Regions from separate parts of the Bradyrhizobium sp. 40 genome, predicted to be linked through region 1. Evidence: predicted binding sites of a transcription regulator. Region 1 holds the regulator's gene; the other holds the start of a gene.
What was found. Region 1 encodes LexA, which represses DNA repair genes until DNA is damaged. Its sites were predicted from a motif close to TGTTCNNNNTGTGTTCNG; they were not measured.

Region 1 (7,881 bases):
GAGTTCGAGGATCACCGGCCGCTCTATGACTGGTTCATCGAGAAGCTGCCGGTGCCGTCGAAGCCGCACCAGTACGAATTCGCGCGGCTGAACCTGACCTACACGCTGCTGTCGAAGCGCGTGCTGACCCAGCTCGTCCGCGAGGGCCATGTCGCGGGCTGGGACGATCCGCGCATGCCGACGATGGCGGGGATGCGCCGCCGCGGCGTGCCGCCGGCCGCCCTTCGCGAGTTCGTCAAGCGCATCGGCGTGGCCAAAGCCAACAGCGTCGTCGACGTCGGTATGCTCGAGTTCTGCATACGCGAGGAACTGAATCGCACGTCGCAGCGGCGCATGGCGGTGCTGAAGCCGCTCAAGGTCGTGATCGAGAACTATCCGGAAGGGCAGACCGAGGAGCTCGAGGCGATCAATCATCCGGACGATCCCTCCGCCGGCACCCGGAAGATCACGTTCGGCCGTGAGCTCTATATCGAGCAGGACGACTTCATGGAGAACCCGCCGAAAAAGTTCTTCCGTCTGTCGCCGGGCAACGAGGTGCGGCTGCGCTACGCCTATTTCGTCAAGTGCACCGGTGTGATCAAGAACGATGCAGGCGAAGTGGTGGAACTGCGTTGCACCTACGATCCCGCGACCAAGGGCGGCAACGCGCCCGATGGCCGCAAGGTCAAGGCCACCATGCACTGGCTGTCGGCGGCAACATCCGTGCCCGCGGAAATTCGCGTCTACAACCAGCTGTTTGCCAATCCGAGCCCGGACGCCTCGAACTTCGCCGCCGACCTCAATCCGCAGTCGCTGGAAATTCTCGCTGATGCCCGTGTCGAGGCATCGGTCGCGGAAAGCAATTCGACCGAGGTAATGCAGTTTGAGCGCCAGGGCTATTTCGTGCGCGACAGGGACTCGACGCCCGGCAAGCCGGTATTTTCCAGGACCATCGGTCTGCGCGACACGTTCGCGAAGGAAGTGGCTAAAGGTTGAAAAGAGCTGCGAGACCACAATGAGTAATGAAGCCGACGCGATCGTTTCCGCCATCATCGCGAAATGGCGCGCCGGCTTCGCCACGCTCGATGCGGCCGCGCTCTCATCGCTCTATGCGAGGAATGCGTTCTTCTTCGGCTCCAACCCAAAGCTCTACCGGGGCAGGGACGGCGTCGCAGACTATTTCAACGGCCTGCCACGCTGGCGCAAGCCGAGCGCGTTATTTTCCGAGGTGAAGGCGGCGCAGGCAGGTCCTGACCTGATCAATATGGCCGCGAGCATCTCGTTCGATCTCGCCGGCGAACGCCCCGATTTCTCGGTCAAGATGAGCTGGGTCATCATGCGCGAGGACGGCGACTGGAAGATCGTCAATCACCATGCTTCGTCCCAGGCGCCGCTGATCTGACCAGTGGAGCACACGACTTCGTCATCCTCGTGAGAGAACGAACATGCACCTCGCGCGTTGGGGTGGGCCCAATAAGGAACCCACCATGCAGAACATCGCAGAGCATATGGAAGTCATCGGCGCCGACGGCGTCCACATCGGCACCGTCGACAAGGTCGAAGGCAATCGCATCAAGCTGACCAAGAAGGACAGCGGCGAGGGCAGCCACAAGGGGCATCATCACTTCATCGACAAGGGCCTCGTCGCCGATATCGAGGGCAACAAGGTCCGGCTGTCGGCCAAGGCCGATGTCGCTGTGACGATGGAAGAGGAAAAGTAGCGATCGCAACCTTTCGTTCCTGATCCGTACCGCTATCCGCCCGCCTGCACGTTCCGGTAGCTTCTGACTTCGTTGCGTATCATCGAGTGCACGAAATGGCGGAGCCGGGCCGGCCGGTACGGTCGCAGGGGATCGCAGGGACGTGGCCCGCGGGCCGCACCGCGTCCGCGGGCGGCCTCGCGCCTGCAGGCCTCGACCTCTGGACATCGCTGGCCGAGACCCTCCGCGCATGGCTACGCGCCGAGGCTGGCGCCGGGCGGCTGTTGCCGTGGGTGCCCGTAGCGTTTGGCTGCGGCATCGCGCTTTATTTCTCTGCCGATCACGAGCCAGTACTGTGGGTCGTTGCCACGACCGCCATCGCACTCCTGCTTGGCGCGGCTCTGTTGCGGCGGAGCCGGCTGTTCGCCCCAGCCATCATGATCGCGGCGGTCGCGGCCGGCTTTGCCGTCGCGACCTGGAAGACGGCGCGCATCGCCCACCCGGTGCTGGCAAAGGCGCTCTATTCGGTGTCGTTGTCGGGCTTTGTCGAGGCTCGCGACATCCGCGAGCGTACCGATCGTTTCGTGCTGCGCGTCACTGCGATGGAGGCGCAACGCAGCGACGTCAGGCTTGAGCGCGTGCGCCTGTCGGTCCGCAAAGGCACCGCGCCGGAGGTCGGTAGCTTCGTTCAGCTGAAGGCACGGTTGATGCCGCCGCTCGCGCCGGTGCGGCCCGGCAGCTACGACTTTTCGCGTGACATGTTCTTCCAGGGCATCGGCGCCTCCGGCTTCGCGATGGGCGCAATCACGGTGGCGCCGCCGCCTGAGACCGCCGGCTTGCGGCTGCGTTATGCGGCCTTCATGCAAGGCCTGCGCGATGCGATCGATGCCCGCATCCGGGCGACGCTCGACGGCGACAACCGGGCGATCGCGACCGCGCTGCTTACCGGGCGGCGCGATGCGATCACCACGCCCGTCAACGATGCGATGTTCATCTCCGGTCTCGGCCACGTGCTCTCGATTTCCGGTTATCACATGGCCGTCGTTGCCGGTGTCGTGTTCTTCGCGGTGCGGGCGCTGCTCGCTCTGATCCCGGGACTTGCGGCCGGCTTCGCCATCAAGAAATGGTCGGCGGCCGCCGCGCTGGTCGCTGCTGCGTTCTACCTGCTGCTGTCGGGCGCGGAGGTCGCAACGCAAAGATCGTTCTTCATGACGGCGGTAGTGCTGATCGCGGTGATGGTCGATCGCCGCGCCATCACCTTTCGCACGCTTGCTGTCGCCGCGCTGATCGTGCTGGCGGTCGCGCCGGAAGCACTGGTGCATCCGAGTTTTCAGATGTCGTTTGCGGCAACGCTCGGGCTCGTCGCCTTGGTGCAGATCGGCATGCCCAATTTGTTTGCCTCGCCGGACCATTCGGCGACCGCGCGCATTGCGATGTGGGGTGGCCGCGAGATCGCGATGCTGTTCATGGCCTCGCTGATTGCGGGACTTGCGACCACGCCCTACGCCGCTTTCCATTTCCACCGTGTCACGCCGTTTGGCGTGCTTGCCAATCTCGGCGCGATGCCGGTGGTCTCGGCGCTGGTGATGCCGGCGGGATTGTTGGGGCTGCTTGCTGCGCCGTTCGGGCTGGACAGCGTGTTCTGGTGGCTGATGGGGATCGGCATCGAGTGGATGGTCGCGGTCTCGCGCTGGGTCGCGGCCTTACCGGGCGCGGTCGGCCGCATCCCGGCGTTCGGGATCACGCCGCTGATCGCGGCGAGCCTGGGAATCATTGTGCTAGGCTTGTTGCGCACGCCGCTACGCTGGTCCGGCGCCCTGGTCCTGCTGGCAGCGATCCTCTGGGGACTGTCGGCGCGGCAGCCCGACATCCTGATTGCCGGGGATGGCGCCAGCGTCGCGGTGCGGGGCAGGGACGGACATCTGCACCTGATCAGGACGAGCAAGGACAGCTTTCTGCTCAAGGAGTGGCTCGCTGCCGACGCAGATCCGCGCGATGCCGGCAGAGCCTCGCTGGCCGATGGCGTGTCCTGTGACGAATCGGGCTGCGTGACGCCACTGGCCGACGGGAGGTTGGTCGCGCTGGCACTGCGCGTCGACGCTCTCGCGGACGATTGTAGTCGGGCCGCGCTGGTGGTGACGACACGCCCCGCGCCGCCCGATTGCGCGGCGATGGTGGTCGATCGGCAACGGCTCGCCAGCCAGAGTGCGCTGGCGCTGACGCAGCGTGGTGACGGCTTTGTGGTTCAGGCGGTGAGGGCGAGAGGCGCGAGCCGCCCCTGGTTGCCAGCCGGCGCAGGCGAGGGTGATTTCGACGGCAGCCTTGCGCCCAAGGCGATCGCGCCCCGCATCAAGGACGCAACGCCGGCGGAGACCGACTTGCAGGCCGACGATTGATCTGACGGTGCGGAGCAATGCAGTGGATTGGTGCATCTGCTCGGATTCACTGGGCGCAAACCGCGCCATCTCGCCGGCCACGGCCGGCGATGGCGATTCAATCTTGACCTCCGACCTCGTAGCCGGCTGCGTCAGCCGATCGGCAGGCGCGTGACGGTCGGCTGCCTGTCGACGATGACCTGCGCCTTGTGCTCGCGCTCCGTCACCGGCTGGGTCACAGGCAGTTGCAGCACGGTCGCGCGCTGGCCTTCGACGAGCTGCGTCACCAGCACATATTTGCCGTCGGGGAATTCGATCGCGTCGTGATGGCGGTCGGGAACGTGCGGATCGATCTTGCCGAACTTGCCCACGCGGGAATTGATGGTGCGCGTCCAGATCCAGCGATTATCGTAGCGCACGTCGTCGGCGAAGGCGAGCTCCGTTCCCGGCAGCAGGCAGACGGCAACAGACGGATCGGCTGCCGAGGCGAAGCCGCGCGTCGAGGTGCCGCGGAAGCTTGTCGTGACGATCGTCTCGCCGACTTCGGCGGGGCGCGACGCGACGGCATGCAGGCTGTAGTCACACATCGGGTGCTCCTCATGCTGGGATAGCAACCCGCGTCTCTTAATCGAGGCGCAGGCCTCTATCAGAGTTGATGCATTAACGCTCTGCTTGGTTGTGGGCAAATCTGCGGCTGGTTTCCGCGAGCCGCGATCACATTATCTTTCCCGAATTCAATAGGAACAAAGCGAGTTGCGATGCATTCGGGAGGCGCGTGCGCGAATATCGCCGGCTTGACTGCAACGGTCGAGCTTGATCGCTGGCCGCTGTTTCCTCGAACACTTGCGCCGCGAACCAGTTCCGCTTCGTGGGCGTCGCGAGGAGCCAGCGCCGAAGGAGGGGCCGGATAGTCTGTGCAGAACCAGAAAGACTACCCAGCCGGAGCGGACGATGATCCGCTCCAATCCCTGACCGGCGATGCCGATCGGAAGCGCGCGCGGCGCCAAGCACTTCCGGTATCAAGTACTCCCGGTATCAGTACTTCCGGTAAAGCCCGATCAGCTTGCCCTGAATCTTCACCCGGTTGGGCGGCAGGATGCGGACCTCATAGGCCGCGTTGGCGGGCTCGAGCGCGATCGAGGCGCCGCGACGGCGGAAGCGCTTCAGCGTCGCTTCCTCGTCGTCGATCAGCGCCACCACGATGTCGCCGGTATCGGCGCTCTCGTTGCGCTGAATCAGCGCCATGTCGCCGTCAAGGATGCCGGCCTCGACCATGGAATCACCGCGCACTTCGAGCGCGTAATGCTCGCCCGAGCCGAGCATGTCAGGCGGTACGCTGATAGTATGGCTGCGGGTCTGCAACGCCTCGATCGGCGTGCCGGCCGCGATGCGACCCATCACCGGCACCGCGACGGGACGTTCGCCCTCGTCCGCGGGCAGGCTGGAGCTCGCACGCACCTTACCGAGATTGCCCTCGATGACGCTCGGCGTGAAGCCGCGGCGGCTGCCGGCGGCTGCCTGGAGCTCCGGCAGCTTGATGACTTCAATCGCACGAGCGCGGTTGGGCAGGCGTCGGATGAAGCCACGCTCCTCGAGCGCCGTGATCAGGCGATGGATGCCCGACTTCGAGCGCAGGTCGAGCGCATCCTTCATCTCGTCGAAGGAGGGCGGTACGCCGCTTTCCTTCAGACGTTCACTGATGAACCGCAGAAGCTCGTATTGTTTGCGCGTTAACATCTCGACCAAAGTCCCCCGGTTGATGTCGTCCGATTCCGAGACGCTGAATTCGGCAATATGCCGCTACATGCTCGAAACAAATCATGAACGGACACTATATGTTCGATACATGTTCCGCAACTGCTTAATTTACCGTGAACAGAGCAAAGTTGGCGGAACGCGCATTGCCGGGGCGCTCAAACAGGGAGCCGCAACACTTCGCAAGCCGTGCCGGCTTCGGCCTTCGGCGCGAACGGTGCGCGCACGAGAAGTACCTGCGCTGCAGCGAGATTCGCAAGCAGCGAAGAGTCCTGATGATTGACGGGAAGAACGACGCGTGTGCCATCGTCACGCTCCTCCAGATGCGCGCGCAGATAGTCCTCGCGCTGGTCGTTGGCGCTGACATCGCGGCCGAGCACGGCGCGCTCACGGCGATGGTGAATCACTGAACGGCCCGACAGGGCACGAATCAGCGGCACCATGAACAGGAAAGCGCACACGTAGGACGACACGGGATTGCCCGGCAGACCGATCACGCCCATTGCGCCGAGCCGCCCGTGCATCATCGGCTTGCCTGGCCGCATCGCGATCTTCCAGAACGCCATCGCGATGCCTTCGTCCCGCAGTGCCTGCTGGACCAGATCGTGGTCGCCGACCGATGCGCCTCCGGTCGTGATCAGGATGTCGGCGCCGCTCTCACGGGCGCGGCGGATGCCGGCGGTGGTGGCCTCCAGCGTGTCGGCGGCAATACCGAGGTCGATGGTCTCGGCGCCTTCGCTGCGGGCGAGCGCGTGCAGGGCGTAGCCGTTGGAATAGACGATCTGGCCGTGGCCGGGCGTGCTGCCCGGCATCACCAACTCGTCGCCGGTGGCGAGAATCGCGACCTTCGGACGCCCGCAAACGGCAAGGTGCGGATGATTCATCCCGGCGGCGAGCGCGAGGTCGCGCTCGGTGAGACGGCTTCCCTTGCGCAGGAGCACGTCGTCCTCGCGGAAATCGACGCCGGCGGGGCGAATGTGCCGACCGGCGATCGCGGCTTCCTTGATCGTGATACGCTTGCCGGCGGCGACGGTGTCCTCCTGGATCACGACGGCGTCCGCGCCACCGGGAACGACGCCGCCGGTGAAGATCCGCACGGCCTCGCCGGCGCCGACCATCCCCGCGAACGGTCGGCCCGCCGCGACTTCGCCGATGATGGTGAGCTCCGAATCGATCGTCGCGGCATCGGCCGCTCGCACCGCGTAGCCGTCCATCGCCGACATCGCCTGCGGCGGCTGCGTGCGCCGCGCCGCGACGTCACGCGCGAGCACGCGATGGTAGGCCTGGTCGAGGGAGATCATTTCTTCCGGCAGCGGCTCTGCACCCGCCAGCACCGCGGCAAGCGCGTCGGAAACCGGCATCAAGGCCACGGCGAAAACTCCTGCTCGGCACGTTCGGGCGAATGTTCCGCACGTCTTCTAGCCGAGCGCGGGCGCAGAGGCAAAACAGCCGAGCGGGTGCAGTCATCCCACCGCATTGTTCCGGAAGGCAGGATCAAGCGCGTTGCGGCATGATCCGAAGAACGTGCCAGATCGGCAGGACAATGGTCATGGCAAGACGAGAACGACGAGCGCCCCGGCCCGCATCGATCAGCTCCCTGGCTGCCCGTGAGTTACGTCGGGCGCCTTGGGTCCCTGATCCTTGTCGGGCAGCGGATCGGCCTGGGATTTCAGGTCGGCGGCCTTGCTCACAAGCTTGGCGGAAAGATCCGAATCTGAAGTTGTCCTGGCGAATTCAAGAAGAAGTGAGGCCTGCTTGGTGAGGTAGGTTTTGCCCAACACGATGATGCATCCGTCTGTAGAAGTCCCAACGGACTCTAGAGTCCGGAAGACGGTATTCCGTTCCGGGAACTCTGTATAAAAATGCACAAAGTGATCGGGTTCCTAAACTTCTTCAAAATTAGTCGCGTTGGGCCGCATCTCCGGGGGTCTCGCGGCGGCAGATCGTCGTCAGATGCCCAATGCTTTCAATGCGTTCCCCACATCACGCGGCGAGGTCACATGCACGGCCGTCAAGCCGCGCGCCCGCGCTCCCTCGATGTTTTCGGCAAGATCGTCGAAGAACACGATACG
Region 2 (7,881 bases), 3.1 Mb from region 1:
AAATCATCCGCGCTCTGCCGGTCGCTGGGTCATGGCGGCCCTTGGCGGGCTGGTTTTGGCGTGGGCGGCGGAGCCCGCGGCGGCGCAAGGCAAGCTCGAGGCGCAGTACGAGGCGACGCTGGCGGGCATTCCCGTCGGCAAGGGCGCCTGGAACATCGACATCCAGGACGACGTGTTCGCGGCCGCGGCCTCCGGCGGCACCTCGGGGCTGCTGAAATCGTTCGCGGGCGGGTCCGGCACCGGTGCCTCGCAGGGCCGCGTGGTCAACGGCGCGCTGGTCGCGACCGGCTATCAGGCCTCCACCACCACCTCGAAGAAGACCGAAGAGATCCGCATCACGCTCGACAAGGGCAATGTGAAGGATTTTGCCATCGTGCCGGAGCCTCCGGTCGATCCCGACCGCATCGTCGTCACCGACGCGCATCGCCGCGGCGTCTGGGACCCGATGACGGCCTCGCTGGTGCGCGTATCCGGCACTGGCGACGTGCTGTCGGCGGACGCCTGCCACGGCAGCGCCGCCGTGTTCGACGGCCGCATGCGCTACGAGCTCAAGCTCGATTTCAAGCGCATGGAGAACGTCAAGGCGGAGAAGGGCTATCACGGCCAGGTCGTGGTCTGCTCGCTGTATTTCGTGCCCATTGCCGGCTACATCCCCGACCGTCCCGTGATCAAATATCTCGCCGCCCAGCGCAACATCGAGGTCGCGTTCGCGCCGATCGCCGGCACGCGCATCCTGGTCCCGTTCTGGCTGAAAGTGCCGACGCCGCTCGGGCCGGCCATGCTGGAAGCCACGTCCTTCATCACCAGCGCCCAGCCGCCCAAGGTCGCGAAGACGCAGTAGGCCGGGCGTCCCGCCCTGAACCTCGCTTTCTGGCGAAAATAAACACGAATGATTTCAACGACATGCCTACTGTGCATGGGGTTGTTTTCGCACTTTTGTTTGGAGGGGGTCGAGGAGCGGGAATCCATTTGACTCCTCCCCGATTCTGATTCGACTCCGCGCCGTCCCCAGCTTTAACGAATCCGCCATCGAAACGTCGCTTGTGCGGCGGGGCAAAACTCCATCTAGTGCGAACCCATAAGCCTCCCGCGACATGTTGCGTGAACGGAACAGGACTCACGGGGGAGTCTGCGATTCGGCCGCGATTCGTTCTCAACTCGTTCCGAAGCTTAAAGCCAACGGGAAAAGCGTCGCAAAGTGAGACAGTTGCGCGAGGTTCGGGGAGAATGCTCCCACACTCTCGGTGTCATCGCCCGGCTTGACCGGGCGATCCAGTACACCGAGGCGTCTGTGATTGAGCCGAGAAGCCGCGGCGTACTGGATGCCCCGGTCAAGCCGGGGCATGACAGCGGAGAAGCCGAAGCCGGGTGACTTCCAGGCGCTTCGCGCCACCGCCCCAAAACAGCACTGACATTCGCCCCAATCGCCATTACCTAATCCCCCAGATGCCTTTTTCCTCCTCCCCCTTCGCTTCCGAGCGACTCCCCGGCGCCGGCGTCACCGCGGTGCTTGGTCCCACCAACACCGGCAAGACCCATCTCGCCATCGAGCGGATGCTCGCGCATCCCTCCGGCATGATCGGGCTGCCGCTGCGCCTGCTGGCGCGCGAGGTCTACAACAAGATCGCAGCAAGGGTCGGCCCCGATGCCGTCGCGCTCGTGACCGGCGAGGAGAAGATCAAGCCGAAAGCGCCGCGCTACTGGGTCTCCACCGTCGAGGCGATGCCGCGGGATCTCGACGTCTCGTTCCTTGCCGTCGACGAGGTGCAGATCGCATCCGATCTGGAACGTGGCCACGTCTTCACCGACCGCATCCTCAACCGCCGCGGCCGCGACGAGACGCTGCTGCTCGGCGCTGCGACCATGCGTCCGATCATCGAGCGGCTGCTGCCGGGCGTCTCCATGATCACGCGGCCGCGTTTGTCGCAGCTCGAATTCGCCGGCGACCGCAAGATCACGCGGCAGCCGCGCCGCACCGCCATCGTCGCCTTCTCGGCCGACGAGGTCTACGCCATCGCCGAGCTGATCCGTCGCCAGCATGGCGGCGCCGCCGTGGTGCTGGGCTCGCTCTCGCCGCGCACCCGCAACGCGCAGGTCGCGATGTTCCAGGACGGCGAGGTCGATTACCTCGTCGCCACCGACGCCGTCGGCATGGGCCTCAATCTCGACGTCGACCATGTCGCCTTTGCCTCCGACCGCAAGTTCGACGGCTACCAGTTCCGCCGGCTGACGCCGTCCGAATTCGCCCAAATCGCCGGCCGCGCCGGCCGCGCCACCCGCAACGGCACCTTCGGCACCACCGGCCGCTGCGCGCCGTTCGAGCCCGAGCTCGTCAATGCGCTGCAGAACCACACCTTCGACCCCGTGAAGGTTTTGCAATGGCGCAATTCGAAGCTGGATTTCGCTTCCCTCGGCGCGCTCCAGGTCTCGCTGAACCTCGCCCCCGGCCATGAGGCGCTGACGCGCGCGCCCATCGCCGAGGACATGCGCGTGCTCGATCACGCCGCCCGCGACGCCGAGGTGCGCGATGTCGCACATGGCAAGGACGCGGTGGAACGGCTGTGGGAGGCCTGCCAGGTCCCGGATTATCGAAAGCTGTCGCCGGCCGCCCATGCCGAGCTGGTCACGACGCTGTACGGCTTCCTGATGCGGAAGGGATGCATCCCCGACGCCTGGTTCAGGACCCAGATCGACCAGGCCGACCGCGTCGACGGCGATATCGACACGCTGTCGGCCCGGATCGCGCAGATTCGCACCTGGACCTTCGTCGCCAACCGTCCCGACTGGCTGAAAGACCCCGAACGCTGGCAGGGGATCGCCCGCGAGGTCGAAAATAAATTATCGGATGCGCTCCATGAACGCTTGACTGAGCGTTTCGTTGATCGCCGGACCAGTGTATTGATGCGCCGCCTGCGGGAGAACACGAGCTTGAATACGGAAATCGGCAAGACCGGCGAAGTCATCGTCGAAGGCCATGTCATCGGCCGCCTCGATGGCTTCACCTTTGCACCGGATGCGGCGGAAGCCGGCTCCGATGCGAAAGCGTTGCAGGCTGCAGCGCAGGCCGTGCTCGCCGGCGAGATCAACGCGCGCGCCGAAAAACTGGGCAATGCGCCGGACGAGCAGTTCGTGCTGACCTCGGAAGGCATCATCCGCTGGACCGGCGACGCCGTGGCGCGGCTGTCTGCCGCAGAGGACGCGCTGCATCCGCGCATCCGCATCATCTCCGACGAACGCCTCACGGGCGGCCCCCGCGACAAGGTGCAGGCCCGGCTCGAGCTCTGGCTCAAGACGCATATCGAAAAGCTGCTCGGGCCGCTGTTCGAGCTCAGCAAGGCCGAGGACGTCACCGGCATCGCCCGCGGTATCGCCTATCAGCTCGTCGAGGCGCTCGGCGTGCTGGAGCGCCCGAAGATCGCCAACGAGCTGAAGGACCTCGACCAGCCCTCGCGCGCGACCTTGCGCAAATACGGCGTCCGCTTCGGCGCCTATCACCTTTATTTCCCCGGTCTGCTCAAGCCGGCCGGGCGTGCGCTGGCCGCGCTGCTCTGGGCGCTGAAGCAGGACAATGTCGATCCCTCCGCGCTGTCGGGCGCGCAGCATCTGGCAAGCTCCGGCCGCACCTCGTTCCCGGTCGACAAGCAGCTGCCGCGCGATGCCTATCGCGTGCTCGGCTACAAGCAGGCCGGCGAGCGCGCCGTGCGCGTCGATATCCTCGAGCGCCTGGCCGACCTGATCCGTCCGGCGCTGGCCTGGCGCGAGAACGCGTCCGGCGAAAAGCCCGCCGGTGCGTTCGACGGCCGCAGCTTCGTGGTGACGCAGGCGATGACCTCGCTCACCGGTTCGGCCGGCGAAGACTTTGCGTCGGTGCTGCGTGCGCTCGGCTATCGCATGGACAAGCGCCCGCCGCTGCCGGCGAAGCCCGCTGCGGCTGTTGCCGAGACCCCTGTTGCTGAAGCCTCCAGCGAAGAGACACCCGCAACCGAAGCGCCGGTGGAGGACGCCGCCGCGCCCGCGGACACCGCGATCGAAGCCGCCGCCGAGCCTGTGACCGTCGAAGACGCGCCCGGCATGGAGCAGCACGACGAGCCCGCGCCTGAAGAGCCGGCGCTTGAGGCTTCCGTCACGCCCGAAGACGCTCCCGGCATCGCGCCACCTGCGGAAGATGCTGCGGCAGCCGTTGAAGCTGCTGAAACCGTGCCCGCTGAAACCGCGTCTGCCGAAACCGCGCCTGCAGAGACTGTTGCAACCGAAGCCGCTGCGTCGGCCGATGCGGCAGCACCCGTGGAGGCCGCGGCGACGTCCGCCGAGCCCGAGCTCATCGAGGTCTGGCGTCCCGCCGGCCGTCACGACGATCGCAAGCCGCGCCACGAGCGCCATCGCAACCCGCGTCACCAGCCGCGTCCGCAGGCAGCTGCTGAAGCCGGCGCTGCGCCTGCCGAAGGCGAAGCCCAGCCTGCCGCCGACGGCGAGAAGCGCGGTGAGCGTCATCGCCATGGCGGCGGTCATCGTCGCGATTCTGGTCGCGATGGCGGCAGGGATTTCCGCAAGCCGCGCGAAGGTGGCGCCGAAGCCGCGCCGCGTCCTGAGGACAAGAACCGCCGGTTCGAGGGCAAGAATGGCGGCAACAAGGACCGCGACAACAAGGATCGCAACAAAGGCAAGTTCGGCGGCGATCGCGACAAGGGCCGCGACAACCGTGGCCGCGACCGCGACAAGGGCCGCGACCGCCAGGGCGGGCCGTCGCTGCGTCCCTACGCATCGAGCGCCACCCCGCGCGAGCGCGATCGCCCGGTCGATCCGAACTCGCCGTTTGCAAAACTCGCTGCGCTAAAGGAGCAGCTGTCAGGGCGTAAGGAGTGAGCCCACGACCGAGCGGCAGCGCATTGACAAATGGCTATGGCACGCGCGGGTGGTGAAGGCGCGCACCTCCGCTGCCGAGCTTGTCGAGTCGGGCCATGTTCGCGTCAACGGCGCACGCGAGAAATCGCCAGGGCATGCGATCAAGATCGGCGACGTGCTCACCGTCGCGCTCGATCGCACCGTGCGCGTCTTGAAAGTCATCGCCTTCAACGAGCGCCGCGGCGATGCCGCCTCGGCCCGTGTGCTCTACGAAGAGCTCAGCGAAGGCCATCCGAATTCTCAGCGCAATTAATTGCGCTTTGAATTCATTTCTTGGTCGATCAAGCGCATAAAGCCGTCATGATCGGCCGTTCCTGAGCTTGCGGCGCCGGGCCATCCGCGCTACGCAAGCCGCGACTTTTAAAAGAGCTTTTCGGAGCGTTGGATGACTTACGTCGTCACTGAAGCGTGCATCAAGTGCAAGTACACCGACTGCGTCGAGGTCTGCCCGGTCGACTGTTTCTACGAGGGCGAGAACATGCTCGTCATCCATCCTGACGAGTGCATCGACTGCGGCGTGTGCGAGCCCGAATGCCCCGCCGATGCCATCAAGCCGGACACGGAACCGGGCCTGGAAAAGTGGCTCACGGTCAACGCCGACTACGCCAAGAGCTGGCCGAACATCACCCAGAAGAAAGAATCACCTGCCGACGCCAAGGATTTCGACGGCATGGAGGGCAAGTTCGACAAGTATTTCTCCTCGAACCCCGGCTCCGGCGACTAATTCGGGTCAAACTTAACCCTATTAGCGGCGTTATCGCTGAAAACCAGCCCTTAAGACCCCTAAATCATTGATTTTTGCGGGAAATGTGCTATATTGGGCACATTGAGCCGAACCCTGGTTAGCCCCGTCGGCCCCGTTGGGTTCCCGTGAAACCAAATGTCGAACAGGGGCGTGGCAGTTTCCGCGCGCAGGCTGTGTCACAGAAAACGCGTAAAAAGAGTACTTCAGCGAAGGCTTCCCATAAGGACGCCAAGAAAGTCGCCGCGGCCAGCCGTAGCGCATCCAAGGGTCGGACCGCGACTAAGGCGCCGGCTGCAAAGTCCTCGAAGAACAAAAGAAGCGCAATGCCTAACAAGACTGCCAAGCCGGCCGCGAAAGCGACCGTTGCCAAGCCTGTTGCCGCCAAGCCTGCCGCCAAGCCCGCTGTTGCAAAGACGCCCGCTGCCAAGGCTCCCGCTGCCAAGCCCGCCGCGCCGAAGGCTCCCGTTGCTGCTGCTCCTGCCAAGGCCCCTGTCGCTGCCGCCAAGCCGGCCGTGAAGCCCGCGGCTGTCGCGCCGAAGGTCGAAGAAAAGAAGGTCGTGACCCAGCGTCAGGGCTTCAAGGCCAACGAATTCGTCGTCTATCCTGCTCACGGTGTCGGCCAGATTCTGGCGATCGAGGAGCAGGAGATCGCCGGCGCGAAGCTCGAGCTGTTCGTCATCAACTTCATCAAGGACAAGATGACGTTGCGCGTGCCGACCGCCAAGGTCGCCAATGTGGGCATGCGCAAGCTGTCGGACCCCGCGCTGGTGAAGCGTGCGCTCGAGACCCTCAAGGGCCGTGCCCGCGTCAAGCGCACCATGTGGTCGCGCCGCGCCCAGGAATACGAAGCGAAGATCAATTCGGGCGACATCGTCGCGATCGCGGAAGTCGTGCGCGACCTCTATCGCTCCGAGTCGCAGCCGGAGCAGTCCTACAGCGAACGCCAGCTCTATGAAGCCGCGCTCGACCGTCTCTCCCGCGAGATTGCGGTGGTGCAGCACTCGACTGAGACCGAAGCGGTCAAGGAGATCGAGGCCCAGCTCGCCAAGAGCCCGCGCCGCACCGGCGCCAAGTCCGAAGCCGCCGAAGGCGAAGGCGAAGGCGATGCGGACGCCGAGGGCGATAGCGACGAGACCGATGGCGGCGCTACGGTCGCCGACGAGGCCGCGTAAACCTCTCGCGCGTTCATCGCAACAAATCAAAAGCCCGGCCGTTTGCCGGGCTTTTTGTTTCGGAGGGACGGTCAGCGGGCCGAATTGCTTCTGAGCCTAAGCGGTCCTGAACGGCATCAAACCCGCGATGCGCTTCCCGAAGCGCCGCGCCCGGTCTCGCGGCCGTCTCCGCCCGCGTCAGTCGCAACTGTCGACCACCAGGCGCCCAACGCATCGATCAACGGCACCAAGGTGTGGCCGGCGGCGGTCAGATCGTACTCGACCCTCAACGGGTATCCGCCGAATTCCGTGCGGGTCACGATACCGGCGTCCTCCAGTTTGCGAAGCTCGAGGGCGAGCATCCTGTGCGAGATGGTCGGATTGTCCCGACGCAAGTCGCTGAACCGTTTGGTGCCCTGTTTCAAATAGTAGATCAGAAGCGTAGGCCACCGGCCGCTCAGGATCTGCATCACTTCCTCGATGGGACATCTCGAAACGAGGTCTTTCATCGGCGGACTCCAGGTTACAAAAATGTTCGCAATTTACTTGATGGAGCGAGCGACTAGGGTTCGGGACCGCTGCGCAGCGTGATCATCAGAAATCACGGAGAATAGATCGATGGATCCAATCCTACTCTACGGCTTCCCGATGGGAAGCTCCATGGGACTCGTTGCAACTCTTGAATGGCTTGGCAGGCCATATCGCCTGTGTCGCGTCGACATGCTGGGCGAGATGCTGAGCCCGTCATACGCCAGGATCAATCCGCGACACGAGACGCCTGCACTCATCACGGAGCAGGGTGATGTACTGACGGAAACCATGGCGATCGCAGCTTGGCTCGAAGCCAGGGATACCGAACGGCGCATCAGCTTTGATCCGGTGTCGCCGAAAGCCGATCGCATGCATCAGCTGATGGCGTTCGTGAATACCGGCTTTACCGGCGCGTTCGCACCGCTTTGGGTCGCAATGGAAGGCGCGGCGATGGACGACGCCATGCGCTCGGCCTTGCGGGATTTCGGAAGGAGAAAGGTGATCGAACGCCACGACAAGCTCGAAGGCATGATCGAGCCGGCGAGGTTCCTG

Region 2: IVB40_RS01985 (helicase-related protein) is a predicted target of LexA. The motif match lies at 1,149-1,166, and genes of this name have one in related genera.

What each region holds. Positions count from the first base shown of each region.
Region 1 is NZ_CP064688.1:3,538,587-3,546,467, forward strand. It holds gene IVB40_RS17200 (glutamine--tRNA ligase/YqeY domain fusion protein) at 1-975, shown strand, start outside; gene IVB40_RS17205 (SgcJ/EcaC family oxidoreductase) at 995-1,381, shown strand; gene IVB40_RS17210 (DUF2171 domain-containing protein) at 1,467-1,700, shown strand; gene IVB40_RS17215 (ComEC/Rec2 family competence protein) at 1,796-4,075, shown strand; gene IVB40_RS17220 (hypothetical protein) at 4,207-4,641, opposite strand; gene lexA (transcriptional repressor LexA) at 5,090-5,791, opposite strand; gene glp (gephyrin-like molybdotransferase Glp) at 5,968-7,179, opposite strand; gene IVB40_RS17235 (hypothetical protein) at 7,399-7,590, opposite strand; gene IVB40_RS17240 (HAD family phosphatase) at 7,759-7,881, opposite strand, start outside.
Region 2 is NZ_CP064688.1:425,985-433,865, forward strand. It holds gene IVB40_RS01980 (DUF3108 domain-containing protein) at 32-841, shown strand; gene IVB40_RS01985 (helicase-related protein) at 1,447-4,863, shown strand; gene IVB40_RS01990 (RNA-binding S4 domain-containing protein) at 4,886-5,155, shown strand; gene fdxA (ferredoxin FdxA) at 5,288-5,626, shown strand; gene IVB40_RS02000 (CarD family transcriptional regulator) at 5,971-6,819, shown strand; gene IVB40_RS02005 (helix-turn-helix domain-containing protein) at 6,936-7,307, opposite strand; gene IVB40_RS02010 (glutathione S-transferase family protein) at 7,417-7,881, shown strand, end outside.